One region of the Jeotgalibaca dankookensis genome, then DNA from elsewhere that is predicted to be linked to it. Evidence: predicted binding sites of a transcription regulator. Region 1 holds the regulator's gene; the other holds the start of a gene.

Evidence for each region. The regulator NrdR, encoded in region 1, represses ribonucleotide reductase genes. The targets are predictions, from matches to a motif close to ACACNATATATNGTGT.
Region 2: a site for NrdR is predicted at 7,284-7,299, ahead of BW727_RS00420 (vitamin B12-dependent ribonucleotide reductase). Genes of this name have one in related genera too.

The regions. Positions count from the first base shown of each region.
Region 1 is NZ_CP019728.1:350,595-360,902, forward strand. It holds gene polA (DNA polymerase I) at 1-2,204, shown strand, start outside; gene mutM (DNA-formamidopyrimidine glycosylase) at 2,222-3,073, shown strand; gene coaE (dephospho-CoA kinase) at 3,079-3,675, shown strand; gene nrdR (transcriptional regulator NrdR) at 3,731-4,213, shown strand; gene BW727_RS01725 (replication initiation and membrane attachment family protein) at 4,210-5,619, shown strand; gene dnaI (primosomal protein DnaI) at 5,619-6,545, shown strand; T-box leader at 6,716-6,931, shown strand; gene thrS (threonine--tRNA ligase) at 7,001-8,935, shown strand; gene BW727_RS01740 (amidohydrolase) at 8,950-10,158, shown strand; ribosomal protein L20 leader region at 10,204-10,308, shown strand, end outside.
Region 2 is NZ_CP019728.1:87,685-97,992, forward strand. It holds gene BW727_RS00405 (HIRAN domain-containing protein) at 1-1,879, shown strand, start outside; gene BW727_RS00410 (DegV family protein) at 1,931-2,776, opposite strand; gene uvrC (excinuclease ABC subunit UvrC) at 2,801-4,573, opposite strand; gene BW727_RS00420 (vitamin B12-dependent ribonucleotide reductase) at 4,684-7,257, opposite strand; gene BW727_RS00425 (diacylglycerol kinase) at 7,472-8,455, shown strand; gene rlmD (23S rRNA (uracil(1939)-C(5))-methyltransferase RlmD) at 8,652-10,040, shown strand; gene BW727_RS00435 (site-specific DNA-methyltransferase) at 10,196-10,308, shown strand, end outside.

The DNA of each region.
Region 1 (10,308 bases):
CACGTGTTGATATAACTGTCAAAGGTGTTTCAGATTTGAAAGCTTATACCCCAGAAATTATCCGAGAAGAAATGGGAATTGAACCCTTACAGATTATTGATATGAAGGGCTTAATGGGTGATTCTTCTGACAATTACCCAGGCGTTACCAATGTTGGTGAAAAAACAGCTTTAAAATTATTAAAGCAATATGACTCAATCGAGAATCTATACGCACACATAGATGATTTGAAAAAGAGCAAGATGAAAGAGAATTTGATGAATGAAAAAGACCTCGCATTCTTATCTAAAGAGCTAGCAACGATCGATATCAACACACCAGTCTCTTACGATTTGGAAGAGTTTAAGGTTTCAGAACGCGATTTAGAAAAGCTAACAGCTTTTTATCGGGAAATGAACTTTAATAGCTTTTTACAAAATCTCGATCAAAGCGAAGGCGATAATTCAGAACACTTTGAAGATATTGCCTATCAAACGCTCGAAGAAATTACCGAAGAACATTTTAGTGAAGAGATGGCTTTATATATTGAAATGTTAGAAGATAATTATCATTATGGCAAAATCATTGGGATAAGTTGGGGAAATGAAACAGCTATTTATACAGCGAGTCTTGAAACTGTCACAGCCAGTGAAGCGTTTAAAAACTGGGCTAAAAATGAGCAGATGAAAAAAAACGTGTATGACGCCAAGCGTACAACGGTTATGTTGCACTACGCCGGTATCCAACTGAATGGGGTTTCTTTTGACACCTTATTAGCTTCTTACATTGTAAATACCAAAGACAGCGGCCGAGATATGGCACCTATTGCACAAGAATATGGCTATAAAGAACTGTCCTTAGATGAAACCGTTTATGGTAAAGGGGCTAAACAAGCCATCCCAGAAGATAAGACGATTATTTACGAACATATTGCTCGGAAAGTCGAAGCCATACAAACCATGCAACCACTTTTAATGGCGGAATTTGAAAAAGATGATTTGACTGAATTGTATTTTGAAATGGAATTACCTTTAGCGATAATTCTAGCAGAGATGGAAATGACGGGCATTACCGTCGAACCAGAACGACTAGAGAAAATGAAGGAAGAATTTTCGGTGCGTTTAACTGAAATGGAAAGGGCCATCCATGAACAGGCAGGGGAAGTCTTTAATGTAAATTCACCTAAGCAACTCAGCCTTATTCTTTTTGAAAAAATGGGTTTACCTGTCATTAAAAAAACCAAAACAGGTTATTCAACAGCTGTTGATGTTTTAGAAAAGTTAAGTGCAACAGCACCCATCGCACAAATGGTACTGGACTATCGTCAGCTGGCTAAACTGCAATCCACTTATGTAGAAGGTTTGTTAAAATACATTAAGCCGGAAACAGGTAAAATTCACACTATTTATACTCAAACACTTACACAAACAGGACGACTCAGTTCCAATGAGCCAAACTTGCAAAATATTCCTATCCGGATGGAAGAAGGACGTAAAATTCGACAAGCCTTTGTTCCGTCGCACCCAGGTTGGAAAATATATGCATCTGACTATTCACAAATCGAATTACGTGTTCTTGCCCACATTTCAGGTGACAAGCATATGCAGGAAGCCTTTTTAGAAGGACAAGATATTCATACCTCAACTGCCATGCGCGTTTTTGGTATTGAAGATGAGTCGGATGTGGATGGCAACGTGCGCCGTCAAGCTAAGGCTGTTAACTTTGGAATTGTTTACGGAATTTCTGATTATGGTCTATCGCAAAATTTAGGAATTACGCGTAAAAAAGCCAAAACCTTTATCGAACGTTATTTTGAGAAGTATCCTGGTATCCAAAAATATATGGTCGATATTGTCGAAGAAGCCAAGGAAAAAGGCTATGTTGAAACACTTTTCCATCGTCGTCGCTATTTGCCAGATATCCACTCGAGTAACTTTAATTTACGGTCATTTGCAGAACGAACCGCAATCAATTCACCAATTCAAGGGTCAGCAGCAGATATTTTAAAAGTTGCGATGATTCGGATGGATCAAGCGTTGAAAGAGCAAGGACTAAAAACCCGCATGCTTTTGCAAGTTCATGATGAGTTAATCTTTGAATGTCCAGAGGAAGAAATTCCTATATTAGAGAAGTTAGTACCAGAAATGATGCAAGGAGCAGTTGAATTGGCTGTACCATTGCTAGTTGATAGTAATTATGGAGATAGTTGGTATGAAGCAACATAGAAGGATGGTTTAAAATTATGCCAGAATTACCAGAAGTAGAAACAGTTCGAAAAGGATTGATCACCCTCATAGGTGGTTCAACGATTACAGGGGTGGACGTATTCTGGAACCGAATGATTACGCCCCCATTCTCGAGCGAAAAATTTCAAGAAGTATTAGTTGGAGAACAAATCCATACAATTGAACGGCGTGGAAAATATTTGATTTTTCTATTGGATCATTGGGCAATGGTCTCACATTTGCGAATGGAAGGAAAATTTGAAGTAACGCCGACAGATACCCCCTATAAAAAACATACGCATGTGGTTTTTCATCTGGCTGATAATCGCGATTTACGTTATTTAGATGTGCGCAAATTTGGGAGATTCAGTTTAATTCCGATTGAGAAGCGAGATGAATTTGAAGCGATTAAAAAACTAGGACCAGAACCGACTGCCTCATTTTTTAAGGTAGAGGCCTTTCAAGATTCGCTGTCGCGGACTGGTCGGGCGATTAAAACAACTATTTTAGATCAAGAAGTGGTTGCTGGAGTAGGAAATATTTATGCGGATGAATCGCTTTTTCAAGCAGCTATTAACCCTATGAAACCGGCTAATCGTTTAAATCAAGCAGAAGCAGAACGCCTCCACGAGGCAATTATTGATGTCATTGCCCGTGCTGTGGAAGCAGGCGGTTCTACAATTCGCACCTATAAAAATACCTTAGGTGAAGCTGGGAAATTCCAAGTGGCTCTAAAAGTCTATGGAAAAACAAACCAAGCATGTCCTCGTTGTGGAACAGCTATTGAGAAAACAAAAGTCGGCCAACGTGGAACCCATTATTGTCCACAATGCCAAGGTCCTATAAGTGATTACCAAAAAAAGGAGTGACTGGTGTGACCTATATTTTAGGATTGACCGGTGGGATTGCCACTGGAAAATCAACGGTTTCACGCTACTTAGCTGATAAAGGCATTCCCATTGTGGATGCTGACTTGATTGCACGAGAAGTGGTTGAGCCTGGAACAAAGGGACTAGCAGCTATTGCTGAAACCTTTGGGGAAGCTTATTTACTTACTGACGGTAGCTTAAATCGTAAAAAACTTGGTTCACTTATTTTCGCTGACGGTAAAAAACGACAAGAGCTTAATGATCTTCTTCAAAAGGATATTAAAGAAGCAATTAAAAACCAAGTAGAGCAGTTGAAAAAAACGGAAGCGGATGTGATTGTTCTAGATATCCCGCTCCTTTATGAAAATGAATATGCGGATTACTGTGATGCGGTAATGGTTGTTTATACAACTCCGGAAGTACAAATAGAACGTTTAATGGCTCGTAACCAGTTGAGCATGCAAGAAGCAAAAAATCGCCTTATGAGTCAGATGCCTATTGAAGAGAAACGCAAACGAGCCGACCTTGTTATTGACAACAATGGAAGTGTGTCAGAAACGTATAAACAGCTAGACAATTGGCTAGAAGCTCGTAAAAAGTAGCGTCTAATATGGTATACTAACCAAAAGTATTTTATAAGAAAGGGGTATGGAAGAGATGCAGTGCCCAAAATGCCACCATAATGGCTCTAAAGTTGTGGATAGCCGCCCCGTTGAAGAAAGCAACTCCATTCGGAGACGCCGGGAATGTGAAAAATGCCACCATCGTTTTACGACCTTTGAACGGATTGAGCAAACGCCATTACTAGTAATTAAAAAGAATGGAACGCGCGAAGAATTTAGCCGAGAAAAGTTACTGCGTGGCTTGGTTCGCTCGAGTGAGAAGCGGCCGATCAAATTAGAGCAACTAGAAGAAGTAGTCGATCAAGTAGAGCGCGACATACGAGCAACAGGAGAGAATGAAGTACCAAGTATGGTGATTGGTGAGTACGTGATGGCACATTTAGCTGAAATAGACGATGTTGCCTATATTCGCTTCGCGAGTGTTTACCGTCAGTTTTCTGATCGTGAAACGTTTTTGGCTGAACTCCAAAACTTGGAAAAGAAAAATAAATTAGAGGAAGAGGACGAAGCGGAATGAACTACCCTTGGAAAGAATTAAGCCCGAAGGATCCGCTCACCATTCAGCAAACTTGTTTTATTTCCGATATTGATAAAAAAGTAGTAACGTTTCTTTATCAACCAATCATTGGACCCTACGCTTATAGTTTATATATGACGCTTTTAGCTGACTTTGAAGGAGTCGGGCAGCAAAAAAACAAAACCATCCATTCAGAGTTTTTATCAGTACTAGGACTTGGAATCCCTGATTTTTATCAAGCACGCTCTCGATTAGAAGGTATTGGTTTGTTAAATACATATATAAGTGAAGAAAACGGGGAAAAAGAATATATCTATGAGCCGCTTATGCCTGTTACGAGTGAACAATTTTTTCAGGAAGACCTTCTACGGATGCTTTTACGTGAGCATGTAGGAGAAACAAAGTTGCATAATCTTCAAAAAAGATTTTCTTATCAACAGTTAGACAGTAGTAAACTTAAAAAAGTGACTAAGTCTTTTTTAAATGTTTATGAAGTTGCTACAAGCATCCATCCTTTAGATAAACAAGAAGGGTACACATTCATTTCATCTAAAAAGGGGAAAGCACCGCTTTTGAAAACGACTACTTTTAATCATGCCTATTTGAAACAGCTTTTGCAAAGCGAGTTTTTCACACCGGAATCACTAACTCGGGAGTTACGCCATACCATTGAGGTTCTGCATCAGTTGTATGGAATCGATGAGCAAGAGATGTCCCAGCTTATTCTAAGAGCGAGTCATCTAGAAACCGGTGCCGTAGACATACAAGAGTTAGAAAATTTAGCGGCAGATACGACTAATCAACCCGTTTTAAAACGCGTCCTTAAAGATAAACTTGAAACAGGAATGGAACAAACTGCTTCTCAACTAGAAAACCGCCGTACGGCTTTGGTCAAGGGCGGTTACAGTAAGCAAGAGGTGGATTTGGTGCTCTTAAGTGAGAAATTGTCGCCTTATAGCTTTATCGCTAATATTAAGGCGCAAAAAAAAGGAGAAGTGACTTCTAACGAGAAACGCTTATTGAATTTTTTATTGAGTCAATATAAAATGTCCACAGCGGTATTAAATATGCTAATTTATTATGTACTAGTTATTCAAGATGAACCCACTATTAATAAAGGAAAAGCTGAAACGATTGCGAATGATTGGATGCAATCCAATGTCAGCTTACCGGAAGAAGCGATTAATAAAACGAAACAATTTGTTGGCCAAAGGATCGCGGCCGCTGAAAAGCGTAGTGTTCGTCAGTATGGTAAAAATGTTGTCCGCAAAGTTGAAACTCTACCAGAATGGGCCAAAGAAGAGAGCCAACCGAAAGAAGAGCGTCTTCTTTCAGAAGAAGAGCGCAGAAGATTTAATGAGCGTTTGGAAAAGTTTCGAGGAGGAAGAAAGGCCGGGGATGATTAATGGATCATGTTGGAAAAGGGTTTCAAAATTTTATGAACCAACCCAATATTAGTGAACAATATGAAGAAATGGTCCGTTCAGTTCTGGCTGATCCGGACGTTCAACAGTTCTTTAATGAGCATCAAGAACGTGTTTCAAAAGAGATGATTTCTAACAGCTACTCTAAATTGCATGAATATGTACAAGAAAAAGAAAAGCACCAACGTGGTGAAGAGGGCCAGAACCCTGGTTACCAACCACAGTTAGCTATTAATGCTGGCTATATTGATGTGGTTTACGTACCAGATGCTACGACCATTAAGCGCGAACGTGAGAAAGAATTACGGGGTCGTATTAAATCAATCAACATTTCAAAAGAAGCACGTCATGCAACCATGGAGCAATTTGTCCAGACAGAAGAGCGATTGCCAGTATTAAGCGAGGCTTTTGATTTTATTGAAGCTTATGCAGAAAACCCAACTGGTCTTCATGAAGGATTATATATTTATGGTCCTTTCGGAGTGGGGAAAACATATCTTTTAGGGGCTATTGCTTATGAATTGTCTTTAAAAGGCTTTGTTTCGACCTTGATGCACTATCCTACTTTTACCCAAGAAATGAAGGCTTCTATTGCAGATAATAGTGTGCCTGAAAAACTCGATATGATAAAGAAAAGTGATATTTTAATGTTGGATGATATTGGAGCCGAAATTAATTCAACTTGGATTAGAGATGAAATCTTAGGAGTAATTCTCCAACATCGTATGCAAGAACATTTACCGACTTTTTTTACATCAAATTTAAATTTTAAAGAGTTAGAGAATCATTTTCGGATGGGTAACCGCGGGGATGACGAGCCGATTAAAGCTAAACGTTTAATGGAACGTTTCCGTTTTCTAGCTAAAGAGGTTGAAATGACTGGGAAAAATCGCCGTTTAGAACGATAAAGGGGATATTTGCCACTTTGAATCAATATTTAAAGTAAAAGTGGTAATTATTTTCAGATAATTCCCACTTTACCTTTTAATTTTCCAGCTAAGTGGGAATAATGACCGGATAATTCCCACTTTTAAGCCTTGCAATTTAAAGGAGTTCATGTTTTAATGTGACTATTATAGATAATTCTATGAGAAAGATATGCTGCATAAACAATCATTAGTTAGAGAGGGATGGCTTGGTGAAACATCTCAGTGATTTTATGTTTGTACCCCTTTCGAGAGAACAACTGAAATGAGTAAGTTGTTTCGGCCCGCACCGTTACCGCGCTAGGAGAGTTTCCCTATTTTAGGAAACAAAATTTGGGTGGAACCACGTCTAACACTACGTCCCATTTCTGGATCACTGTATCTAGGAATGGGATTTTTTTTGTATTTAGAAATAAAACGATGATGGAGGAAAAATCATGTCAGAAATTAAAATTACTTTTCCAGATGGCAATGTAAAATCATTTCCAAAAGGAACAACTGTGGAAGAAGTAGCAAAAAGTATCAGTAATAGTCTTGCTAAAAAGGCTTTAGCTGGAAAGTTTAACGGGCAATTAGTAGATTTTGTTTATCCGCTAGAAGAGAGTGGCCGTTTAGAAATTATTGGACCAGATCATGAGGATGCTCTGGGTATTTTGCGTCATTCAACTGCCCACTTAATGGCCCATGCCTTAAAACGTTTATTTCCAGAAATTCATTTTGGAGTTGGTCCCGCTATTGAATCAGGTTTCTACTATGACACCGATATGCCAGAGCAGTTAACAGAAAGTCAGCTCGCGGATGTTGAAGCAGAGATGAAAAAAATTGTACGCGAAAATTATTCAATCGTACGCCGTGAAGTTTCTCGTGAAGAAGCTTTAGAATTGTTTAAAGAAGACCCTTATAAAGTAGAATTAATTCGGGATTTACCTGAAGATGATATTATTACTGTCTACCAACAAGATGATTTTGTTGATTTGTGTCGCGGTGTCCATGTACCTTCTACTGGTAAAATCCAAGTCTTTAAACTTTTATCACTAGCAGGCGCTTACTGGCGAGGAAATTCCAATAACAAAATGATGCAACGAATTTACGGAACAGCTTTCTTTAATAAAAAAGACTTAGCTGAATTTCTGAAAATGCGTGAAGAAGCAAAAGAGCGTGACCACCGTAAACTTGGTAAGGAATTAGACCTTTTTATGATTTCCCAAGAAGCAGGATCGGGACTACCATTTTGGCTACCAAAAGGTGCGACCATTCGTCGGACACTAGAACGTTATATTGTGAACAAAGAAATTAGTCTGGGTTATCAACATGTTTACACACCAATTATGGCGGATGTTGAGCTGTACAAACAATCCGGTCACTGGGATCACTACCATGAAGATATGTTCCCACCGATGGATATGGGTGACGGAGAGATGTTAGTTTTACGTCCAATGAACTGCCCGCACCATATGCTTGTTTACAAAAATGATATTCATAGTTACCGCGAATTACCGATTCGGATTGCGGAGCTAGGTATGATGCACCGTTATGAAAAGAGTGGCGCACTATCTGGTTTGCAACGGGTTCGAGAAATGACTTTAAATGATGCCCATGCCTTTGTACGTCCGGATCAAATCAAAGATGAATTCAAACGAATTTTACAATTAGTTTTAGATGTTTATGATGACTTTAACATTACCGACTATCGCTTCCGCTTGAGCTACCGTGATCCTCAAGATAAAGAAAAATATTTCGATGATGATGCCATGTGGGAAAAAGCTGAATCCATGTTAAAAGAAGCCATGGATGAATTTGGTTTAGACTATTATGAAGCAGTGGGAGAAGCAGCTTTTTATGGTCCTAAATTAGATGTGCAATTCAAAACAGCTATTGGTCTTGAAGAAACCATGTCGACTATTCAACTTGACTTCTTATTACCAGAACGATTTGATTTGACTTATGTCGGAGAAGACGGCGAAAATACACACCGTCCAGTCGTCATTCACCGTGGTGTCATTTCAACGATGGAACGTTTTGTTGCCTACTTAATCGAAGAGTACAAAGGCGCTTTCCCAACTTGGCTAGCACCTGTACAAGGAACGATTATCCCAGTTAGTGCGGAACACCATGCAGACAAGGCCTACGAACTAAAAAATAAAATGGAAATGATGGGAATGCGTTTAGAAGTAGATGATCGCAATGAGAAAATGGGTTACAAAATACGTGCTTCTCAAACACAAAAAATCCCGTATCAAATTGTTATCGGGGACAAAGAAGTAGAAGAAAACACTGTAACTGTACGTCGTTATGGCTCAAAAGAAATGAACACCATGCCAGTTGACACATTCTTGATGACCATAGAAGATGAGATAAAAAACTTTAAATAAACGCTTGGAGGAGGATGAAAATGGTACGTGATAAACTAATGGCATTACTGGAAAGTAAAGAAGAGGAAATGATTGCTTTGCGTCGTTATTTCCATGAAAATCCTGAAGTTTCGTTTCAAGAAAAAGCAACAGCTGATAAAATAGCAAGTTTTTATGAGGGGAAAGATGTTTTAGTAGAGCGTCATGTTGGAAATGGTTATGGAATCGTAGTTACAATAGCCGGTAACGGCCCTGGCCGCACGATAGCATTACGGGCTGATTTTGATGCTTTACCTATCACAGAAGAAACTAACTTACCATTTGCATCCAAAAATCCTGGTGTCATGCATGCCTGTGGGCACGACGGGCATACTGCTTATCTCTTAATTCTAGCTGATTGTCTGATTTCCCTTAAAGATGAATGGTCAGGTACTGTTAAGATTGTCCATCAAAACGCGGAGGAAGTTGGTCCTGGCGGAGCCAAGAGTATGGTAGATTCTGGACGACTTGATGATGTGGATGAAATTTATGGCATCCATTTTTACCCGAATTTCGAAGTCGGGCATGTTCACTATGCGAAAGGCTGGGCTTACGCCGGGTGTAGCGAAATCGAAATAAAGATCCAAGGTAAAGGTGGACATGGCTCCATGCCTCATGTCAGCAATGATGCTATTGTAGCGGCATCATCATTTGTTATGAACTTACAAACAATCGTATCGCGCCGCATCAATCCATTTGATATGGCGGTTGTTACGATTGGTTCTTTTGAAGGCGAAGGGGTCAGCAATGTCATTAAAGACAAACTAACCTTGCTGGGTGATGCCCGTTATATGGATTTAGAGGTAGGGCAAAAGATTGAAAAAGAAACCAGAAATTTAGCCCGAGGTTTAGAAGAGAGTTATGGTGTTCAAGTAGAAGTAGACTATGCTTGGGATTACCCACCTGTTTACAATCATCCTGACCAAGTAGATATGGCTGCTCAAGCTTTAAAAACGAATGGATTAGGAGATTACTTGAAAGAGGTAACTCAAACTCCTCCCAATACTGGTGCAGAAGACTTTGGACAATACCTCTTAAAAATACCTGGTGCTTTCTTTGATATCGGGGCAAGTCCAGAAAACCAAGAAGAGCTGTATATGAATCATCACCCTAAATTTGATATTAATGAAAAAGCACTTCTAGTAGCCGCCAAAACGGTAGGTGACGTTGTTTTAGCAGCTTTAAATAAAGCAGACTCAAAATAAAGTTTGACAAAATAAGAAATACATAGTAAGATATAGCAGTTGAGAAAATCAAAGCAGAAGCACCCGCTTCTCGCCTAAGTTGACAGTTGTCCTTGGGCTAGATATGTACAAATTAGTGACAGTGAAATTCACTGTGACCTTGTGGCGGGT
Region 2 (10,308 bases), 260 kb from region 1:
AAGGGAAGATACACTTTACAGTCTCTTAACGGAGGGCCTCCCTTATAGTAAAAAGCAAGATTTAGCTGATTTATGTTGTAAAAAAATTCGCGAGGCTGTTGACCATAATCAAGAAAATTTATTAGAGGAATTTCTAGTAAAACAACCTTTACACCAATTTTTTATGGAACTACGTGAGCGTATTCGCGTTCTAATCGAAGTGGAATATTTCACTCAAAAAGAGTTACATAAATTAGGCATGAACTTAACGAGAACGAGCGCTCATCCCGAGATGGTTAAATTAGGAATTATTTTACTTGGCTTTTACCCTCACGACTTAACTCTGAAAATATTTAAACTCCTAGGTTATCACAGTGAATTTACAATGTATGTGTCTGAGAGCATTCAACATGGACATTTTCGTCAAAATGAAATTTTATTCGACTTAGTCCAACATACATCTGGTTATGGACGTTTAGCAGCTCTGTTCTCTTTAAAGCCTGTCACCCGTGAGCAACAAAAATGGGTACTTAAATATGCAATCAAAAGTCATTATTTATCAAGTATTTATGTTAATGTGAGTCTTCAAAAAGTAGACATCCGCAACTACCTTTTTAGTAGTGAGCTTGATGAAATGAACTATCACGACTTTATGTATGTTGTTTCCTATCAAGAATTAGTGGATGTAACGGCCTTGTCTGAACAAGCGCTCACCTTTATGGAGAAACTAGTCGATAAAAAAATACTCGCTGACCGGTTTATTGACCTAGCCGGACTAGTGACCATGTGGTTAAAAATAATTGATAGTTGGGAAGAAGATTATCAGTATGTCGATCGCCATCTACAAGCATCTAATAAACTAGATGACGAATGGGATAAACGTTTTAACCGGTATGAAAAAATAACGCAAACAATTGAGGAGTTTTTAAGTAATTCTAAGTGGCAACACTTAGTAGTAAAAGAAATGCTGAATCCAACTGAAACAGACATTTTAATCGTAAATGTGTTGCAATTTTTAGAAATAAAACCGGATTTTCAAGCGTTTACTCCGCTCTTGAAGCGAAACCCATTAGGGTTGAACTTGTTGGAATTCTTTTTAGGGCAAGAAGCGGAAACATACTTTCACGCAACAAGTGATTATTTATTTAATTTGTTGAGTGAACAACTCTTTCAATTCCCACTTCAGTTTGAACAGAAAACAGAAAATGGAGAGAGCTATTTAGCTAAAGTAAATGTTTGGTTAGAAGCACTATTGGAAAATATGTTGAGAAGAGATTTTCTTGATCTTGAATGGTGTATCAAACTGTTGTCATACTATAATCCTTACCTCAGACAATTAGCCTTGCAAGTATTAAAAAAAAATAAAGATGAGTGGGAAGATGATGATACAGTTTTAACTGCTTTGGAAAGGTTACGTGACCGAGAAGAGAATCGTAAAAATAAGCGTTTAGTATTTGATTTATTAGATATGAATAATCACCCTTTAAAAATAAGAAAGTACTTAGTCGTGGAACATTTAGTCCAATACTCTCTAGCGACTGATAAAAAATTATTAGAAACCAATTTGGTAGGAATGGAATATTATGACTACCCAATTCCAGAAACGCCTCTTAAAAAGGGTAAACTGTTCCAGTTGGCAAGGGAAAAAGACAATGAATACGATAAAAATGCTATTGGAGTTACGCTAGAAAATGGCTGTCTCTTAGGCTATATTCCACGGATGGATAACCGTATACTAGCGACTTTAATCGATAATGGGGAAACACTTTTTGCTCGTTTAGAAAGTGAAGACATGGATGAAGAAGAAATACTTCTGCAAGTATTTCTTCGCCAGAAAAATGGACCGATATCTGTACCTGATTCAAAAACAGACAATATTGTACCTTTTCCACAAAAATAAACAATAAATAGCAGATCAGGTGGAAACAACGACCTGATCTGCTATTTATTTTTATTGGTCCATAAAGAAAACTCCAATGGTACCCATACCTGTGTGAGCGGAAATGACAGCTCCAATTGGGTAGGCAATTACTTCTTTTGGATGGAAGGTTTCTTGAATATGGTCCTTTATTTCGGCAACTAGTTCGGTCTCATTTGTATGAACGATAAGAATTGTTTGTTCGGTAACCTTGCTGGCTTCATTAGCCATACGTTCATAAATCTTATTTAAAACTTTTTTACGACCACGGAAGCGATCAATGGCTTGTAAGCGCCCATCAATAACCTCTAGGAGGGGGTGAATATTTAGTAAACTTCCTAAGAAAGCGCCTGATTTAGAAAGTCGTCCACCTTGGGCTAAATAATTCAGATCTTCCACAGTAAAGAGTGAAACAAGGTGCTCCACCATAAAGTGAAGGTGATTTACAATTTGGTCTTTTGAGGTATTGGCTTCGTTCATTTGAACCGCTTCTCTGGCTAAGAGTCCAATTCCTAAAGAAGCAGCACGAGAGTCGATAATCTCTAAATCAAAATCCGGATAGTCTTCTACTACTTGTGCTTTTGCTAAGAGGGCAGCTTGAAAACAGCCCGATAGTTCAGAAGAGAGGGCAAGGTAAATGGCACTTTCCTCTGCTTGTGCAAGACGTTGAAAAGTCTCTACATATTTACTTAAAGGAACTTGACTAGTTTGCGGGCGTTTCCCTTCATTAATAAAAGCATAGATTTGCTCATTAGAAATTTCATACATATCCACATACTCGGTTTGGTCGACAATCACTCTTAAAGGTAAAACAACTACGTCATGCTCTTCTAGATAAGACAGGGGTAAATCACAGGAACTATCTACAATTATTTTCATTTCTTGCTGACTCCTTTTTATATCTTACTTATCAGTAAAATTTTCCTTAATTCGTTCTGCTACCTTGACAGGAACACCTATCTTCTTAAATTCTTCTAAATCCGCATCGCGAATTTTTTTCAAAGTTTTAAATTGCTTTAAAACTTTATTACGCGTTTTGGGACCTACGCCTTCAATTTGATCTAATTGTGAAGAGAAACTGTTTTTACCTCGTACCTGTCGATGAAAGGTAATGGCAAAACGGTGAACTTCATCTTGAATACGTTGAACTAAATGAAAAGCTTGGCTTCGTGGATCTAGCTCAACAAGTTCGTTGTTAAATAATAAAGAAGATGTGCGGTGTTTATTATCCTTCACCATACCAGCAACTGGGATGTCTAAGCCTAATTCATCTTCTAAAACCTCTTTTGCAGCTCGTACTTGAATTTTTCCACCATCCATCAAGATAAGGTCTGGCAGACGTGCCCCTTCTCGTAAGAGCCGAGTATAACGGCGACGAATCACTTCTTGCGTTGTCGCAAATTCATGACTCCCTTCAACGGTCTTAATTTTAAATTTACGATAGAGTTTTCGATCCGGTTTTCCATCTCTATAAACAACCATAGCGGAGACGGGATTTGTTCCTTGAATATTTGAATGGTCAAATGCTTCAATCATTTCAATATAATCAATGCCCAGAGCCTCTGATAATTCTCCGATGGCCCCAACCGTTTTATGTTTAGAGCGCTCAATCATCATGAATTTTTCAGTCAATGCGAGTTCACTATTGGTTGTTGCAAGGTCAAGAATACTTTTTTTGTTTCCACGCTTGGGAACACGAACTGCAGTGTTTAATGTTTCTGCTAATAGAGCAGTATCAATACCTTCTGGAACGAGTATTTCTTTAGGCAAAATATGATTCTGTTGTTCGTAAAATTGTACAATAAAAGAGAGTAATTCGTCTTCAGCCGTTCCGTAGCAAGGGAAAAGGGCTGCTTCACGTTTAATAACTGTAGATTGCCGTAGCAAGAAGACTTGAATGGATAACCATCCTTTATCTAAATGATAAGCGAAGACATCTCGATTCGTAAAGTCTCGCGACATAATGGTTTGTTTTTCAACCGTTTCTTCAATATAGCGAATTTGATCGCGATATTCAGCTGCTAATTCAAAATCCATTTTTTCTGCTGCACTGTGCATTTTTTCGACTAACTTTTGTTTGATTTCTTTTACTTCACCATTTAAAAAACGTGAAATTTTATTTATTTGTGCGGCGTACTCTTCTTTTGAAATGTCATGGTCGCAACAACCGATGCACTGACCCATAGAATAATAAAGGCAGGCACGTTTGGCATTTTTTGCGCATTTACGTAAAGGGTATACTTTTTGAATAAACTGTTGAGTTTCTGTAGCCGCATACACGTGTGGATAAGGACCGAAATAAATACCCCCATCCTTTTCGACGGTGGAGGTAATAACTAATTGAGGATCCTTTTCGTTGGTTATTTTCAAGTAAGGATACATGGTCCCTTGTTTTAGTTTGATATTGTATTTCGGTTGGTACTGCTTAATTAAACTGATTTCTAGTATTAAAGCTTCTTTATCTGTTTTGGTTACAATAAATTCAAAGTGATCAATATCAGCCACTAACAAAGCTGTCTTGCCTTCATGTTTTTGCTGGAAATAGGATTTAACACGATTTCTTAAGTTTTTGGCTTTACCAATGTAGATAATCTCATTATCTATATTCCGCATGATATAACAGCCAGGTAAGTCAGGAAGTAGGGCTAATTTATTTTTGATTTCTTCTGGTGTCATTTATCCCAATCCTTTTCTGTCTAATACTTATAGTATACCATGATTTATAGTTCTTATTAAAAAAAATGAATGACCTCTGTCTCAAAGAGACGAGGTCATTCTAGTTTAGATTATAAACCGCATTTTAATTGCGCTGCACAGTTGTTGCAAGTGTTACAGCCGCCTAAATCTTCAACCGTCCCAATTCGACAAATCGGGCAAGTATCGCCAATTTCATTACCAATTGTGACATCGGTTGATTCTAAATTAACAATTGATTCTACTAAAAAGGTTTTATCTTTATTTACTTTGGCAGCTTCTTTAGCATGATCTTGGTATTGATCATCCATTAAGTTTTCTTCTGCTTTTAAAGTTAAGACTTGAGAATCACGACTGCCATCAACGTAAACCGTCCCACCTTTAGCACCACCATCATAGAGACGTTCGTAAATCTTTTGAACCTGGTCAACGGTATATCCTTTAGGAGCGTTGACGGTTTTAGAAATCGAACTATCTACCCAACGTTGAATGGTTGTTTGAACATCAACGTGTTCTTCAGGAGAAAGGGTCATCGCAGTTGTAAAGAAGTCTGGTAAGTTATCTGGATCTGCATCTGGATGACGTTCTAAGTATTCTTGAACAATCTCTGCCTTCACCTCAATAAATTTACCTAAACGGCCAGAGCGGAAATATGAGAAACTGAAATATGGTTCCAGCCCAGTTGAAACACCCGCCATGGTACCCGTTGAACCAGTTGGAGCAACAGTCAAGAGATGAGAGTTACGTATCCCGTATTTTAAAACGCCTTGACGAACATGTTCTGGCATACCACGCATAAATCCAGAATTGACAAATTTTTCGCGCAGTTGTTGGGTTTCACGACCGGTTTCACCAACTAGGAATGGGAAACTACCACGTTCTTTAGCTAATTCAATACTTTCTTCATAAGCTGTTACAGCGATCGTTTTGAAAACTTGATCAATTAATTGATTTCCTTCTTCAGAACCATAGCGAACACCACAGTAGATAAGCATATCTGCTAATCCCATAATTCCCAGACCAACACGACGTTCGCCAAGCGCTTGAATGCGATTTTCTTCTAAGAAGTAAGGTGTGGAATCAATAACGTTGTCTTGCATATGAACACCCATGCAGACAGTTTTTTCTAATTTTGAAAAATCAACCATTTGTAAATCTTTATTGACCATTTCAGCCAAGTTAACTGCAGCCAAGTTACATACCGAGTAAGGAGCCAAAGGTTGTTCACCACAAGGGTTCGTTGCGACAACTTTTTGACCGTAAGCTTGTGCGTTCGTCATGTTGTTAGCATTATCAATAAAGAAGATACCTGGTTCCGCAGCGTAAGTTGCACAAACATTAATTAGTTTCCACAGTTCACGTGCTTTGATTGTGCGGTAGACACGAACGGCATGACCAGCTTTTTCCCAATCACGCACATCCCCAACGTTACCCCATTCTGCATCATAATAAGCCATTTCTTCTTTACTATAGTTTTCCACATCTGGAAAACGTAAGTCATATTCAGCATCAGCTTTTACCGCATCCATGAAATCATCGGTAATACAAACAGAAATATTTGCACCCGTTAGGAAGTCAGGGTCGTTAACGGTATAAGTCCCACCATCGCGCAGCTTCATTTCAGCTTCACGGATAACTGATTCATCAAAGCCACCAAATCCAGGACTATTTTTGTAATTGACAATCCCAGTATACATATTGATTTCTTTTGCAGTAAAGGGTGTGAACTTCAATTTATTATGTGCTAACGTACGAATTTGCTCATCTTCAAAGTTTTCAATGATATAACGCAAAATACGTGGATTTTGCATTTTTGAAATAATAAATTCAGCAATGTCAGGATGCCAATCAGTTAACATAATCATTTGCGCACCACGACGGGAGCCACCTTGTTCAACTAAATGCGTTAGTTTAGCAATGTCATCGAGCCACGAAACAGAACCAGAAGAACGGCCGTTTACACCACGCGCTAAAGCATGACGCGGACGTAGCGTGGAACCATTGGAGCCAACACCGCCACCACGACTCATGATTTCCATCACTTTCTTACGGTGGTCCGAAATACCCCCGCGAGAGTCAGGGACCATTGGCATAACGTAACAGTTAAAGTATGTAACATCCGTTCCAGAACCCGCTCCGTATAGGACGCGACCTGCTGGGATAAAGTTTTTATTTTTTTGTTCTTCATAAAATTCAAGAAAAGCATCCGCACGTTTTTCTGGAGAAATTTCTACTTGAGCAAGACCGTGCGCATTTCGCATGGCAATTTGTTCATAAAAAAGTTCGAGTGGTTTGTCTAAGGTAATAATATCACGTTTGACAATCCCGTCTTCAGAGTCACTAAAGGCATCAATACTTAGAAGATATTCATCAGAAACTTGGATAGTAGCTGTTCCTTTTTCCCAATCTAGTGATTGAATAGTACCCGTACCGCGTGCTGGATATTTAGGATCTTCTTTGATTGTTAAAAGGACAAAGTCACCAACCTTTAGGGAATCCTTTTTGGTATCTTTAAAAGAATAGCGGTCAAGCATCACTAAACGGGCTACACCGGAATAAGTAATATGCATATCCTCAGTTATAGGAAAAACAGCATCAAATTGCTCAATGTCTTTATTTATTTGTTCGAAACCTTGTTTCAAAGTGGAATTAATTTCAGTAGCCACTTGCTTCACTCCTTTTCTATCTGTAAACACAACATATTGTGTTAGCGACAATGAAATCTACTACATATGTTAAAACAACTGGATGATAAAAGCCACCATTTAATTTTTTGAAAATATATAAAAACAGGTGACAAAGCTGTTTATAAGTAAAATTAACCAATATATAGACCAAGTGTAGTACAATAGATGTAGAAAAAAGTTGAGGAGGGATCAGATGCGAGCGAGAGTCATTTACAATCCATCTGCTGGTCGCGAGCAATTAACCAGACACATGCTAGCTATTTTAGAAATTTTAGAAAATGCTGGGTATGAAACAAGTACCTTTCAAACGAAGCCAGAACCTCAATCAGCTGCTCATGAAGCAAAACGTGCTGCCTTAGCAGGCTTTGATTTGATTGTTGCAGCGGGTGGTGACGGAACAGTTAGCGAGGTCATTAATGGAGTGAGTGGGTTAGAAAAACGCCCCCTTATTGGTATCATACCGGCTGGAACCACTAATGATTTAGCACGTGCTCTTAAAATTCCACGTGCTGATTTACTTGAAGCAGCTCATGTGATTGCTCGAGGATGGACGATTCCAATGGATGTTGGAAAAGTTAATGATTCCTATTTTATTAATATAGCAGCAGGTGGATATTTATCGGATGTGACTTATGAAGTTCCGGTCCGCTTAAAAACAATTTTCGGTTATTTAGCCTACCTCATTAAAGGTGCCGAAAAATTACCACAAATCAAACCAATTTCGATGCGCATTACTTATGATGGTGGTGTTTTTGAAGGAGAAGCATCGATGTATTTTGTAGCACTGACTGAATCAGTTGGGGGTATTCAAAATATTGATCCACATATGCTAATGGGAGATGGTAAATTTACTTTACTTATTATCAAAACAGCAAATCTATTTGAGTTAGTGCAAATACTTTCCCAACTCATCCGAAACGGCACGCACATAAATCATCCCAAAGTCACTTACTGCCACACCTCTTCTGTAAAGGTAGAAAATTTAGATGAACATCCTTTACTTTTAAATTTAGACGGTGAATATGGTGGAGAAGGTTCCGTGGAATTCACGAATTTACAACAACACATTCAAATTATAGGCAATACGAGCGATTATGCTACGCCTCTACCATCTGAAATAACTGAAAGCACTAGCAAATTGTTAGAAGAAATTGACAGTTTAGACTTGGAAGAATAAAAAGTGGGCATTATCCTCAGATAATGACTAGATTTGCCATTCATAATTCGCAGAAGTAGGCATTAATTAAGCATAATACCCACAATTCACTTTTTAATAGGATTAAAGTGGTAATTAAGGATGGGATTTGACTCTTGTCGTGTTATAATGCAAACTTATGGTAATCGGAAATCTAGGCACCTAACAAGGAGAAAACATGAAAACAAATTATGAAGCAGCACCCGTAACAAAAAATGAAAAATTAACCGTCTCATTTGAAGACTTAACGTCAGAAGGTATGGGCGTTGCTAAAGTCGATGGCTACCCGCTATTTGTCGTTGATGGTTTACCAGGTGAGTCAGCAATTGTCAAAGTCACAAAAGTCGGCAAATCATATGGATTTGCTCGTATGGAAGAACGTCTAACTTCTTCTCAAGATCGTGTTCCAGCAATTGATGTTTTGGGAACTCGCGTTGGTACCATGCCACTACAACATTTACGTTACAGCGCTCAATTAGATTTTAAACAAGATTTAGTGAAACGTGATTTAAACCGCATTGCTAAACTACCTGAGATTAAGGTTCTTCCTACTATTGGGATGAGCAATCCTTGGGGATATCGTAACAAAGCCCAAATTCCTGTTCGAGCAGACAAAAATGGCAAATTGGTAACAGGATTTTTCCGCAAAGGAACCCATGAGTTGGTTCCAATGGAAAATTTCCATATTCAAGATCCTAAAATCGATGAAGCAATCGTTAAAGTACGTGATATTCTTCAAGAGTATGGCGTTAAAGGCTACGATGAAAAAAGAAATACGGGAAATATTCGCCACATCATGATTCGCCGTGGTTATCATACTGGTGAAATGATGGTAGTCCTAGTGACGCGTACTGCTAAGCTATTTCCAATGAGTAAAATTATTCCAGATATTCGTGAAGCACTACCAGAAGTCGTCAGTATTGTTCAAAACGTCAATCCAAAACGGACGAATGTTATTTTGGGCGACGAAAATATTGTCCTTTATGGTGAAGATGTTTATCACGATACCTTATTAGGTCATACTTTTGCGATTAGCTCAAAATCTTTCTATCAAATCAATCCAGTTCAAACCGAGCGTCTCTACCAAATTGCACTGGATGCTGCAAAATTAACCGGTAAAGAAACAGTTATTGATGCTTTCTGTGGTATTGGGACGCTCTCAATTTCCTTAGCTGAAAAAGCACAACACGTTTTTGGTTTAGAAATTGTTCCGGATGCGATTGAAATGGCTGAACGGAATGCAAAAGAAAACAATATCACCAATATTACCTTTGAAGTCGGCGCAGCAGAAGAACTATTGCCAAAATGGGTTGAAAATGGTCGTAAAGCGGATGTTATTCTAGTTGACCCACCACGTAAAGGATTAGAAGCAGCCTTTATTGATGCAGCGGTTGAAATGAGTCCAGAACGCATCGTTTATGTAAGCTGCAACCCATCAACACTAGCGCGTGACCTAGCCCTTTTTGATGAAAAAGGTTATCAAGCTAGAGAAGTACAACCTGTCGATATGTTCCCGCAAACATTACATGTTGAGTGTATAGTATTGATGGAAAAGGTAGCTGACTAAAAGCTTGTTCCAACAAGGTTCTTAATGAAACTAGCATTTGGGTATGGTAATATTAAAAGGAGTAAACTTGATTTTTAGATTAAGTGACTCCTTTTTATTATGCTAAAAGGAGTAGGTCTGTGGAAACAGATCAAAGAGAGTAAGGGGATGTTAAGTTGGAAACGAAGATTATGAAGACGTTAAAGGATATATTATCATCGTTCGGAGATAAGTATTTTATCGGCAATGAATTAAATAAAGCAAAAGTCATTCAGGATATTGACCGTTA